One region of the Pradoshia sp. Z6_59 genome, then DNA from elsewhere that is predicted to be linked to it. Evidence: riboswitches for the same ligand, from Rfam matches in the RefSeq annotation. Region 1 holds a riboswitch; each other region holds the start of a gene.

Region 1 (3,282 bases):
AGGGTATAAGAGTTGGACTTCCCAGTTTTGGCATCCATCACTACAACACCTTTTACCTGGAAGCCATTTCTGGCAGAGACAAAATCACCATAAGAACGAATATAAAATGGTGTGCCATTATCATCTACTTCAAGCTGTGAATCCCCATAGAATATGTAGGATGGGTACTGTAGACGAATACGGCGCTCTGTTTCTTTATTGAAGAATGCAGAAGGAGTGTAGATCATTTCTGCCTCAATAAATTTAGGGTTGGCTGATGAATCTGTGGCACTTAATATAAAGTATCCAGGAGTTACTTTCCCTTTCAGCCATTTGAAGAATCCTGAAAATTCGACTGGAGCAATATAAACATACTCACCATTTACTTTTTGGATTTGCAAATTTCCTAATTCGTAGTAGCTCGTATTTGGTACCTGGCCAAATGCTTTTTTCATTTTATTGCGGGCGTATTGAGGAGGCACGCTGGCCGGCTTTTTATTTTCATCAAATGTTTGTATTTCTTCTTTGACGTCCATTTTGGCTATTGTATACTTTTCATCAGCATTAAACAGAAATGCTGTTAAAAAATAGAGGCCGACAAGCAAACTACCTGCAAATAAAATACCTTTAATAGTTCTCTCCATACCCGTAGCAATCATTGAACCCAATAGAGTTAGTATGATGACGTAAATCCAAAGAGAGGAGATAGTTTGATCCAAAAGGGTGAAGTAATAAAATAAAAATGCTCCAATTGTGATTAATGCAGCTAAACTGACAAAAACAAGTAGCCTTGTTTTCCCCTTCATGTGGATACGTAATTTTTCATTATTTTTGAATGGCACAAGAATAAGTGCCGATATAACCCCAATGATAATGGAATAGATGAAGATATTTCCCACAAAGTACCCCTCCTTATTTTTTTCATAATTTCCCTTAATATCCTATACGAATAACTAACCACAATGATTCATGAATTGGAAATATTCATGAATTTTAGTTGCTGTAACTTGATTTAGGGTATTCTTTATTATAAATCAAAAATATTTTAAATATTATAAATTATTATTGACATTGCTAAACAAGATAGGATATAGTTGGAAACATCAAATTTAATTGAATAGCAAGCGATTCTTATCGAGAGAAGTGGAGGGATTTGGCCCTATGATACTTCGGCAGCGGATTTTTACTATGGTAAAAATACTGTGCTAATTCCAACAAACATCTGTTTGAGAGATAAGAGGAAGCTTTAAGCGAACATATTTCTACTTGTCTTTTTATGTATATGTTCATACAAAGCCTCTTCTGTCTAATGACAGAAGGGGCTTTTTGCATTTCGAATTTTTTAGACCTGGAGGAGAGAACATGATTGAGTTTCGAAACATAAAAAAGTCATATCAAGCAAATGGTCAAAGCGTAGATGCTCTGAGAGGCATTCATTTAACGGTTGAAAAAGGGGATATTTTTGGAGTGGTAGGATACAGCGGGGCCGGGAAAAGTACACTTTTGCGTTTAGTTAATATGCTTGAACGGCCTACTGAGGGGGAGGTCCTTGTGAATGGTAAATCGTTTGCCAGTCTCAAAGCAAAGGAATTAAGGGCAGAGAAAAAGAAAATCGGGATGATCTTTCAACATTTCAATTTACTTCAATCTAAGACGGTATTTGATAATGTAGCGATTCCATTGATACTATCCGGCGTTCGTAAAGAAACGATTCAAAATAGAGTTCGAGAATTACTGGAGTTCGTGGGGTTATCAGCTAAGGGTCGAAGTTACCCGGATGAATTGTCAGGTGGACAGAAGCAGAGGGTTGGAATTGCGAGAGCTCTGGCCACGAACCCATCTATCCTGCTATGTGACGAAGCTACATCGGCATTGGATCCGCAGACGACAAGGGATGTTTTAGAGCTATTGAAAAAAATAAACCGAGAATACAATATAACAATTTTGCTTATTACACATGAAATGTCGGTGATTAAAGAGATATGCAATAAGGTCGCTGTCATGGAAAATGGGAGGGTTGTTGAGCAGGGTCCTGTTCTTGATATTTTTTCCAAGCCAACCACTGAGGTTGCCAAGCGGTTTGTTAGAACAGTCATTCACGACGAGATTCCGCAGAGCTTTTTGAAATCCTTAAAGGAGAATAAACCAGCAGTTTGGAAACTTAATTTTTTGGGATCTTCGTCTGGCAAGCATCTACTTTCAACAGTGGCGAAAAGTTTTGATGTCCATTTAAGTGTTCTTTCTGCCAATATTTCTGAAATACAGGAAACCCCTTTTGGGAATTTAATCGTTGAGGTCATCGGTGAAACAGAAGAAATAAAGAAGGCGATCCAATACATAGAGAGTGAGGATGTGCTCTTGCAGGAGGTTAAGCTATCATGAATGAACAGCTTTTAGGAATGGAAATTACACTTGAACAGTTACTGATTGGATTCAGTGACACACTCTATATGGTTTTCTTCTCCTTACTATTCGCGGCCGTGATTGGATTGCCTTTAGGGATTTTACTCGTCATAACGAGAAAGGGTCACATTCTGGAGAATAAGTGGGTGTTTAATATATTGAACCCAATCATTAATATTTTACGCTCGGTTCCCTTCATTATTTTATTGGTGGCTTTGATTCCATTTACACGATTGGTTGTTGGATCGGCGATTGGAACGAATGCCGCCATTGTACCGCTTGTATTTTATGCAGGTCCTTATATTGCCAGATTGGTTGAAAATTCATTATTGGAAGTTGATAAGGGAATTATTGAAGCAGCTCAGTCAATGGGCGCGACTGAATGGCAGATTATTTTTCGGTTTTTAATACCCGAGGGGCTTAGCTCTCTTGTTTTAACCTTTACAACAGCGACTATTGGACTGGTTGGAGCCTCAGCAATGGCAGGGGCAGTTGGTGCTGGAGGGGTTGGAGATCTCGCCCTCACCTATGGTTATCAGAGATTCGACACTAACACCATGATTGTAACTGTTGCAGCACTGGTGATCATTGTGCAGCTTTTACAATCCATAGGCAATATGCTCGCTAGAAAAATAAGAAGACGATGATAAAGAAGGGGATGGACAAAATGAAAAAACTATTTCTTACTATTTTAATAATTGCATGTACTGTCGTAACAGCAGCATGTGGGAGCGATTCAAAAGGCAGTGCAAAAGAGGGCAGCTCCACCATTAAGGTTGGAGTGAGCAGCGGGGACACAAGAATATGGGATTATATTGCTGATCTTGCTAAGGAGAAGGGGCTCAATATAGAGCTTGTAAAGTTCAGTGATTATATTTTGCCGAATACAGCTCTAAATGA
Region 2 (3,282 bases), on a different contig from region 1:
TGATTTATCCTTTTCAGGTATTACTTCTGGAATGCTTCATGATGCACCTAAATGCCTGTAAAGTTAACCTAAATCGATAATGATTCAAAAGCTTGAATAAGATCATCAATCAAATCATCTGCATGCTCAATCCCAACAGAATAGCGCAGCAAACAATTACAGACCCCATTTTGTGTCCGCACTTCCTCAGGGATATCCGCATGTGTTTGTGTAGCAGGGTATGTCATTAAGCTTTCTACTCCACCCAGACTTTCAGCAAAGGATATGATTTGAAGGCTTTTTAAAAATGGATTGACCCATTCCTCTGATTTTAGCCGGAACGATATCATCCCCCCTTTACCAGGATAAAGGACATCTGTCACTTCTTCTCTTTCTCTTAAAAATCTGCTGATTTTCTTAGCATTTTCCTCATGCTGCCTCATCCGTAGGCTCAATGTTTTCATTCCTCTCATCACAAGCCAGGAGTCAAATGGGGGCAGCACGGCTCCTGTGGCATTTTGATATTCCTCTAAAAGTGCACCAACCTCTGCACTCTTTGAGACAATTAAACCTGCCAACACATCATTATGTCCTGCTAAATATTTGGTGGCACTGTGGACAACAATATCTGCTCCCTGCTCAATCGGTCTTTGTAAAATGGGTGTATAAAACGTATTATCTACGATGAGCAGTAGATTGTTAGATTGGGTCAATTGAGCAATTTCTTTAATATCCATTTCCTGCATAAGCGGATTTGTCGGAGTTTCTATAAAGAAGGCCTTCGTATTTTCCGTAATGGATTCAGCAAAATCTTCATATGTATGGCAATAGGTAAACTTGATGCCATATGTCTTCCATATTTGTTCAAATAACCGGTAGGTCCCTCCATAAAGATCAGCAGAGACGGCTATTTCATCGCCTGGAGAAAATAAGCATAGCAATGAGTGAATGGCAGCCATGCCTGAACTATAGGCAAATCCCTGTTCACCACCCTCTAGCTCGGCAATTGCTTCCTCTAATAATTTTCTGGTTGGGTTCCCTGTTCTTATGTAATCAAACCCTGTTGATTCCCCTATTCCGTTATGGCGATAGGCTGTGGAAAAATAAACTGGCGGATTAACAGTACCTGTTTGTGTTTCACTTCGATTGCCTATTTGAGCTAAGAGTGTTTCAATTTTAACTGTTGTCATATGTATGACTCCTCTCTCTTTATTAATCCCCAAAATACAGTTATTCTGATTTACCTTCGTCCGGCTCTTATACACCATCATATGTTGCGAATTTCCTCAATCTGCTCATTTTGCCAGTGAATGAAAAATAGGCTTATAAACGAAAAAAGTCTTCAAGAAGAAGACTTTTCATTAAAATGAGCTCCTTCTTATCGGCCAGGAATGATTCTTCCTGCAGGAATTAGCACCTTTCCATATTGGCGGTTGCTGAGATTTCACAGGGCCTGTCCCTCCATCTCTCTTGATAAGATTTTTCAGAATATTTATTTAACTATAAATTTACAGTCCCACTGCTAAAAAAGCAAGTTATTTCTGCCTTTATTGTCCAACTTTTTAACAAAGGTATATAATAAATCTATCCATAAAAAGGAGTGATTCGAAACCATGAAAGCCAATGGTCAGGAAATTTTCCAGTACATAAAAAACCTTGTATCCATTCCAAGTCCGAGCGGCTATACAACGGAAGTGATTGATCATGTAGCACAGTTTTTACAATCTCAAGGAATACCTGCAATAAAAACAAATAAAGGTGCCCTATTGGCAACAATCAAGGGGCAGGATGATACAAAGCACCGTTTTCTAACAGCCCATGTAGACACATTAGGTGCTATGGTGAAAGAAATCAAACCAAGCGGACGTTTAAAATTATCAATGATCGGCGGATTTCGCTGGAATTCTGTGGAGGGCGAATATTGTAAAATCCATACTTCTGAAGGGAAAACGTATACAGGGACAATACTATTAAACCAAACCTCAGTCCATGTTTATCAGAAAATGGGGGATATTAAACGCGAGGATGCAACGATTGAAGTTCGAATTGATGCTGTGACTAAAAGCAAGACGGATACAGAAGGTTTGGGTATTTCCGTAGGTGATTTTGTTTCCTTCGAGCCACGCGTTGAATTGACAGACAATGGATTTATTAAATCCCGTCATTTAGATGATAAAGCGAGTGTCGGCATTTTAATGTACATCATTAAACAGCTAAAAGAAGAAGGTATCACTCTTCCCTATACAACTCATTTCTTAATTTCAAATAACGAAGAAATTGGCTATGGCGGAAACTCCAATATTCCTGCTGAAACCGTTGAATACCTGGCTGTAGATATGGGAGCCATTGGGGATGGACAATCTACGGATGAATACAGTGTTTCCATTTGTGCGAAAGATTCAAGCGGCCCCTATCATTATGGCCTTCGTCAGCATTTAGTCGCGTTAGCAAAGCAGCACAAGATTGATTACCGTGTAGATATATATCCTTTCTACGGTTCTGATGCTTCTGCTGCCATCCGTGCCGGTTATGATATCAAACACGGATTAATTGGACCTGGCATTGATGCTTCACATGCTTTTGAAAGAACCCATATCAGTTCTATTGAACATACTGCTCATTTAATCTGGAATTACTTACAATCAGAATTAGCCTAATTTCATACTTAATGTTAACCCATCACTATTTAACGTGATGGGTTTTTATTACAATAACCGTTTTATTTTTCCATAAGCAGCCTTGGCCTCAGCATATCCTTGATTGTATAGCTTTTTCAGCTTTTTAGGGTTACGCTCAACACGGCTGACATCTGATTTCACTAATGGACGAATAATAACGACAAGTCCCTTTTCCTCCTGTTCCTCCAAATAGCGGATCGTATCATTGTAAACGATATGCCGTTTGCGAAGGGCCTTTAGCAGCCCTTGATAGTTCTTATATTTTCTTTTTCCAAGCCAATCAAACGACGACGCTTTCATATAGCCTTTGTTCCCGGTGAGCACAACGATATTTTTTGTATTCCCATCTGCTTGGGATTTTTGAATCGGTATTGGATCGGCAACTCCACCATCAAGCAACATCCTGCCATCATAAGAGATTTCCGGAGCAAAAAAAGGAATCGAACTGGAAGCGCGCAAAATCGTTATAATATCTTTTGTAAGGTGCTCTTTTCTGTAGTATACTGGTTCGCCTGTGACACAATCGGTAACACCGACGACAAACTGTTCCTTTGCTTCACAAAAAGCCTTCATATCAAATGGAACCAGCTCATTTGGAAGTTTATCGAAAATAAAGTCCATTCCA
Region 3 (3,282 bases), on a different contig from region 1:
CGGCATCGCCACGCGATTCGCCAATCTTCGGCTTAAGGGCAAACGAAAAACCACCCCGCGCCGACCAAAGCATAAGGGTGGTTCCTCTAAGAATTAAGCTATTTGCATACCACTCGCTATTAGTTGTACCAGGGAGTATCCAGCTCTCTGGTTTTTAATATATGTCTATATGTTTATAATATACCCTAAATAATAGAAATTCAATCAAAACTGATGGAGCAGCTTATGGTTTTTATTGGTTCAAAAGGGTCAGATAGAAAGAGTGGCATAGGCTTGATTGGAACTTCTAATACTCACAAAAAAGTCTATTTGATGGCTGTGACATTAATAGATAAGCACGGTTTGAGCGGTTTTGTTTGAACCTTAATAGATTTAAAGCCTGTTTTGTTTAGAACCTCTTTAATCTCATCAGCAAAGGCATAAGCCTGTTCTTCAGTTGCTTCTTCCTGCCTTGGCTGTACGGTTATAGTCAGTTTTCCATTCTCTTTTAATAAAGAATGTATTTTTTGAATACAAGCCTCTTGATTTTCCCATAATGGATAACTATTTACACTGAATATTTTATCGTACACCATTGGACTCTGAATCTCGAGAACAGTTCCATTGAATAAACGAAGCTGATTGCGTTTGAGTTGTTCTTGATTACGCTTGCTCGCATTGTTCACCATTTCTTCTGATGGATCGACACCATCAATTTGAACGGTAGGGTGCTTCTTAAAAAGCATATGCATTCCTTCACCCGGGCCAAAACCAACTTCAAGCAGTGTGTCATTTGGGGTAATAGACAATTGATCAAATGTCCATTCATATAATTCCTCATTTTCGTAGGCCATTATTTTACCTGCAATCTTTCCGAGGACACCAGTTGGATTTTTAAACTGATTCGTTATTATTTCCTTCATTTAACATCACTCCTACCCCATACATACCCAAAATACTAAATCGTTAACTCTTTTGGATTAATTATCAAAATAGATTGAAATAACTGAAAATTTATAGTAAATTAAGTAAATATATAATTTCATATTCTTATCTAGAGAGATGGAGGGACTGGCCCGTTGAAATCTCAGCAACCTGGATGGTAATCCAAGGTGCTAATTCCAGCAAGCAATGCTTGAGAGATGAGAGACCTTAGGAAAGAGGGCTTTCATGATGAAAGCTCTTTTCTATTAGTCTGTTTTCCTCATCAGAGAGATTAACCAACTAATTAGGGGGAAAGACAGTGAAACTCTTGGAAACGTTAAATGAAAAAATTCTCGTCGCAGATGGAGCGAGTGGAACACTTTTATATTCATTTGGAATTGATAGTTGCTTTGAAGAGCTTAATTTGACAAACCCCAATCAGATCAAAAAGATGCATAGAAGTTATATTGAGGCTGGTGCTGATGTGATTCAATCGAATACATTCGGTGCAAATTTTCATAAATTAAAGCGCTATGGCCTTGAAAGGGAAGTTTCTCAAATTAATAGAGCCGGAATGAAAATAGCGAAAGCTGCAGCTGATCCAAATACATTTGTTATCGGGACAATTGGCGGCTTGCGGAGCTTCAGGAAATCAGAATTAATATTGACTGAAATTAAGGGATATTTCGAAGAACAGCTGACCGCTTTATTGGATGAAAAGCCGGATGGCATTTTACTTGAAACCTATTATGATTTAGACGAATTATTAACGGTGATAGAGTCGGCTAGAAAAATGAGTGATCTTCCTCTTATCGCGAATATATCTCTGCATGAAACAGGCCTTTTGCAAAATGGAATGCATGTCAGTGAGGCGTTTTCTCTAATGAAAAAAACAGGCGCAAATGTGGTAGGCATCAATTGTCGGATGGGTCCTTATCATATGATTCGCTCTTACGAAGAAGTACCTGTGTTAGAAGATACCTATTATGCAGCATATCCAAACGCCAGCTTACCTGATTTATCAGATGGAAGATATGTCTATTCGACAGAAGCGGATTATTTCATTAATAGTTCAAGGCAGCTTGTGAAGCAGGGGGTCCGGCTGTTAGGTGGATGCTGTGGTACAACTCCTGCCCATATTCAGGCCATTCGTAAAGGAATCGAAGATCTTCACCCTGTAAAGGTGAAAGATTTTGTAGCCAAGCCGAAGCATCAGCCTATATCATATGAAATCATTCAATATAAACGAAAAGGTCCAGATACAATTTTAGGTAAGGCAAAAAAACAAACGACGGTGATCGTGGAGCTGGATCCGCCAAAGACGTTCGGCCTGGAGGATTTTTTAATAGGAAGTCGCTATCTATTAGATTCAGGTGCCGATGCGATTACACTTGCGGATAATTCATTGGCGTCACCGAGAATATCCAATCTTGCGGTAGCGTCGATTTTACAATCAAAATTAAATACGGTGCCTCTTGTTCACTTAACTTGTCGGGATCATAATCTGATTGGCTTACAGTCTCATTTAATGGGCATGCATTCCCTTGGATTATCAGAGGTGTTGGTAGTGACTGGGGATCCTTCGAAAATTGGTGATTTTCCGGGCGCAACTTCAGTATATGATCTTTCTTCCATGGACCTGATTTCATTGATTAAGCAATTGAATGAGGGGCGCTCTTATTCTGGAAAATCGTTGGGTAGCCGGGCAAATTTCGATATCGCAGCTGCCTTTAATCCAAATGTAAAGTACATAGATAAAGCCGTACAGCGAATGGAAAAGAAAATTCAGGCTGGAGCTGATTATTTCTTAACCCAGCCCGTGTTTAGTATTGAAAAATTAGAGGAAGTATACGCGGCAACCAGGCATATAACAAAGCCGATATTTATTGGCATTATGCCTTTAACGAGTCACCGAAATGCAGAGTTTTTACATAATGAAGTGCCGGGTATTTCCTTGCCGGTTCATGTTAGAGAGGCGATGGAAAGAGCCGGAGCGGATAAGGAAGCCTGTGCTCGCGAAAGCTTTGCCATTTCAAAAGAATTAGTGGACGCGGCAAGTGAACTATTTAACGGGATCTATATTATTACACCTTTTATGAAATATGAATTAAGCGGGAATTTGGTTCGGTACATCAAAGAACAGAAATCAGTTGTAAATAAGGAAGTGCATCTATCATGAGAACAGAAAAATTGAAAGAGTTATTGGCTGAAAGAATAGTTATTCTAGATGGAGCAATGGGAACCATGATTCAGGCACATCAATTAACAGAGGATGATTTTGGCGGGGAACAATACGATGGGTGTAATGAGTACTTAACTCTAACCCGCCCGGATGTAATCCAATTGATTCATGAAGAGTACTTGGCAGCTGGGGCGGAT

Evidence for each region. A riboswitch is a leader RNA that binds a small molecule or an ion and turns the genes downstream of it on or off. The one in region 1 is predicted to bind S-adenosylmethionine.
Region 2: linked by a shared signal. The riboswitch ahead of AC4D4B_RS17135 (methionine biosynthesis PLP-dependent protein) and the one ahead of AC4D4B_RS07120 (methionine ABC transporter ATP-binding protein) in region 1 are both predicted to bind S-adenosylmethionine.
Region 3: linked by a shared signal. The riboswitch ahead of AC4D4B_RS01230 (bifunctional homocysteine S-methyltransferase/methylenetetrahydrofolate reductase) and the one ahead of AC4D4B_RS07120 (methionine ABC transporter ATP-binding protein) in region 1 are both predicted to bind S-adenosylmethionine.

What each region holds. Positions count from the first base shown of each region.
Region 1 covers NZ_JBZCPP010000005.1:86,327-89,608, forward strand. The annotation lists gene AC4D4B_RS07115 (YrzE family protein) at 1-878, opposite strand, end outside; SAM riboswitch class I at 1,108-1,219, shown strand; gene AC4D4B_RS07120 (methionine ABC transporter ATP-binding protein) at 1,342-2,361, shown strand; gene AC4D4B_RS07125 (methionine ABC transporter permease) at 2,379-3,029, shown strand; gene AC4D4B_RS07130 (MetQ/NlpA family ABC transporter substrate-binding protein) at 3,050-3,282, shown strand, end outside.
Region 2 covers NZ_JBZCPP010000022.1:37,248-40,529, reverse strand. The annotation lists gene AC4D4B_RS17135 (methionine biosynthesis PLP-dependent protein) at 69-1,169, opposite strand; SAM riboswitch class I at 1,355-1,459, opposite strand; gene AC4D4B_RS17130 (M42 family metallopeptidase) at 1,593-2,636, shown strand; gene AC4D4B_RS17125 (patatin-like phospholipase family protein) at 2,685-3,282, opposite strand, start outside.
Region 3 covers NZ_JBZCPP010000001.1:219,340-222,621, forward strand. The annotation lists gene AC4D4B_RS01220 (hypothetical protein) at 1-97, shown strand, start outside; gene AC4D4B_RS01225 (SAM-dependent methyltransferase) at 306-902, opposite strand; SAM riboswitch class I at 1,027-1,128, shown strand; gene AC4D4B_RS01230 (bifunctional homocysteine S-methyltransferase/methylenetetrahydrofolate reductase) at 1,223-3,082, shown strand; gene metH (methionine synthase) at 3,079-3,282, shown strand, end outside.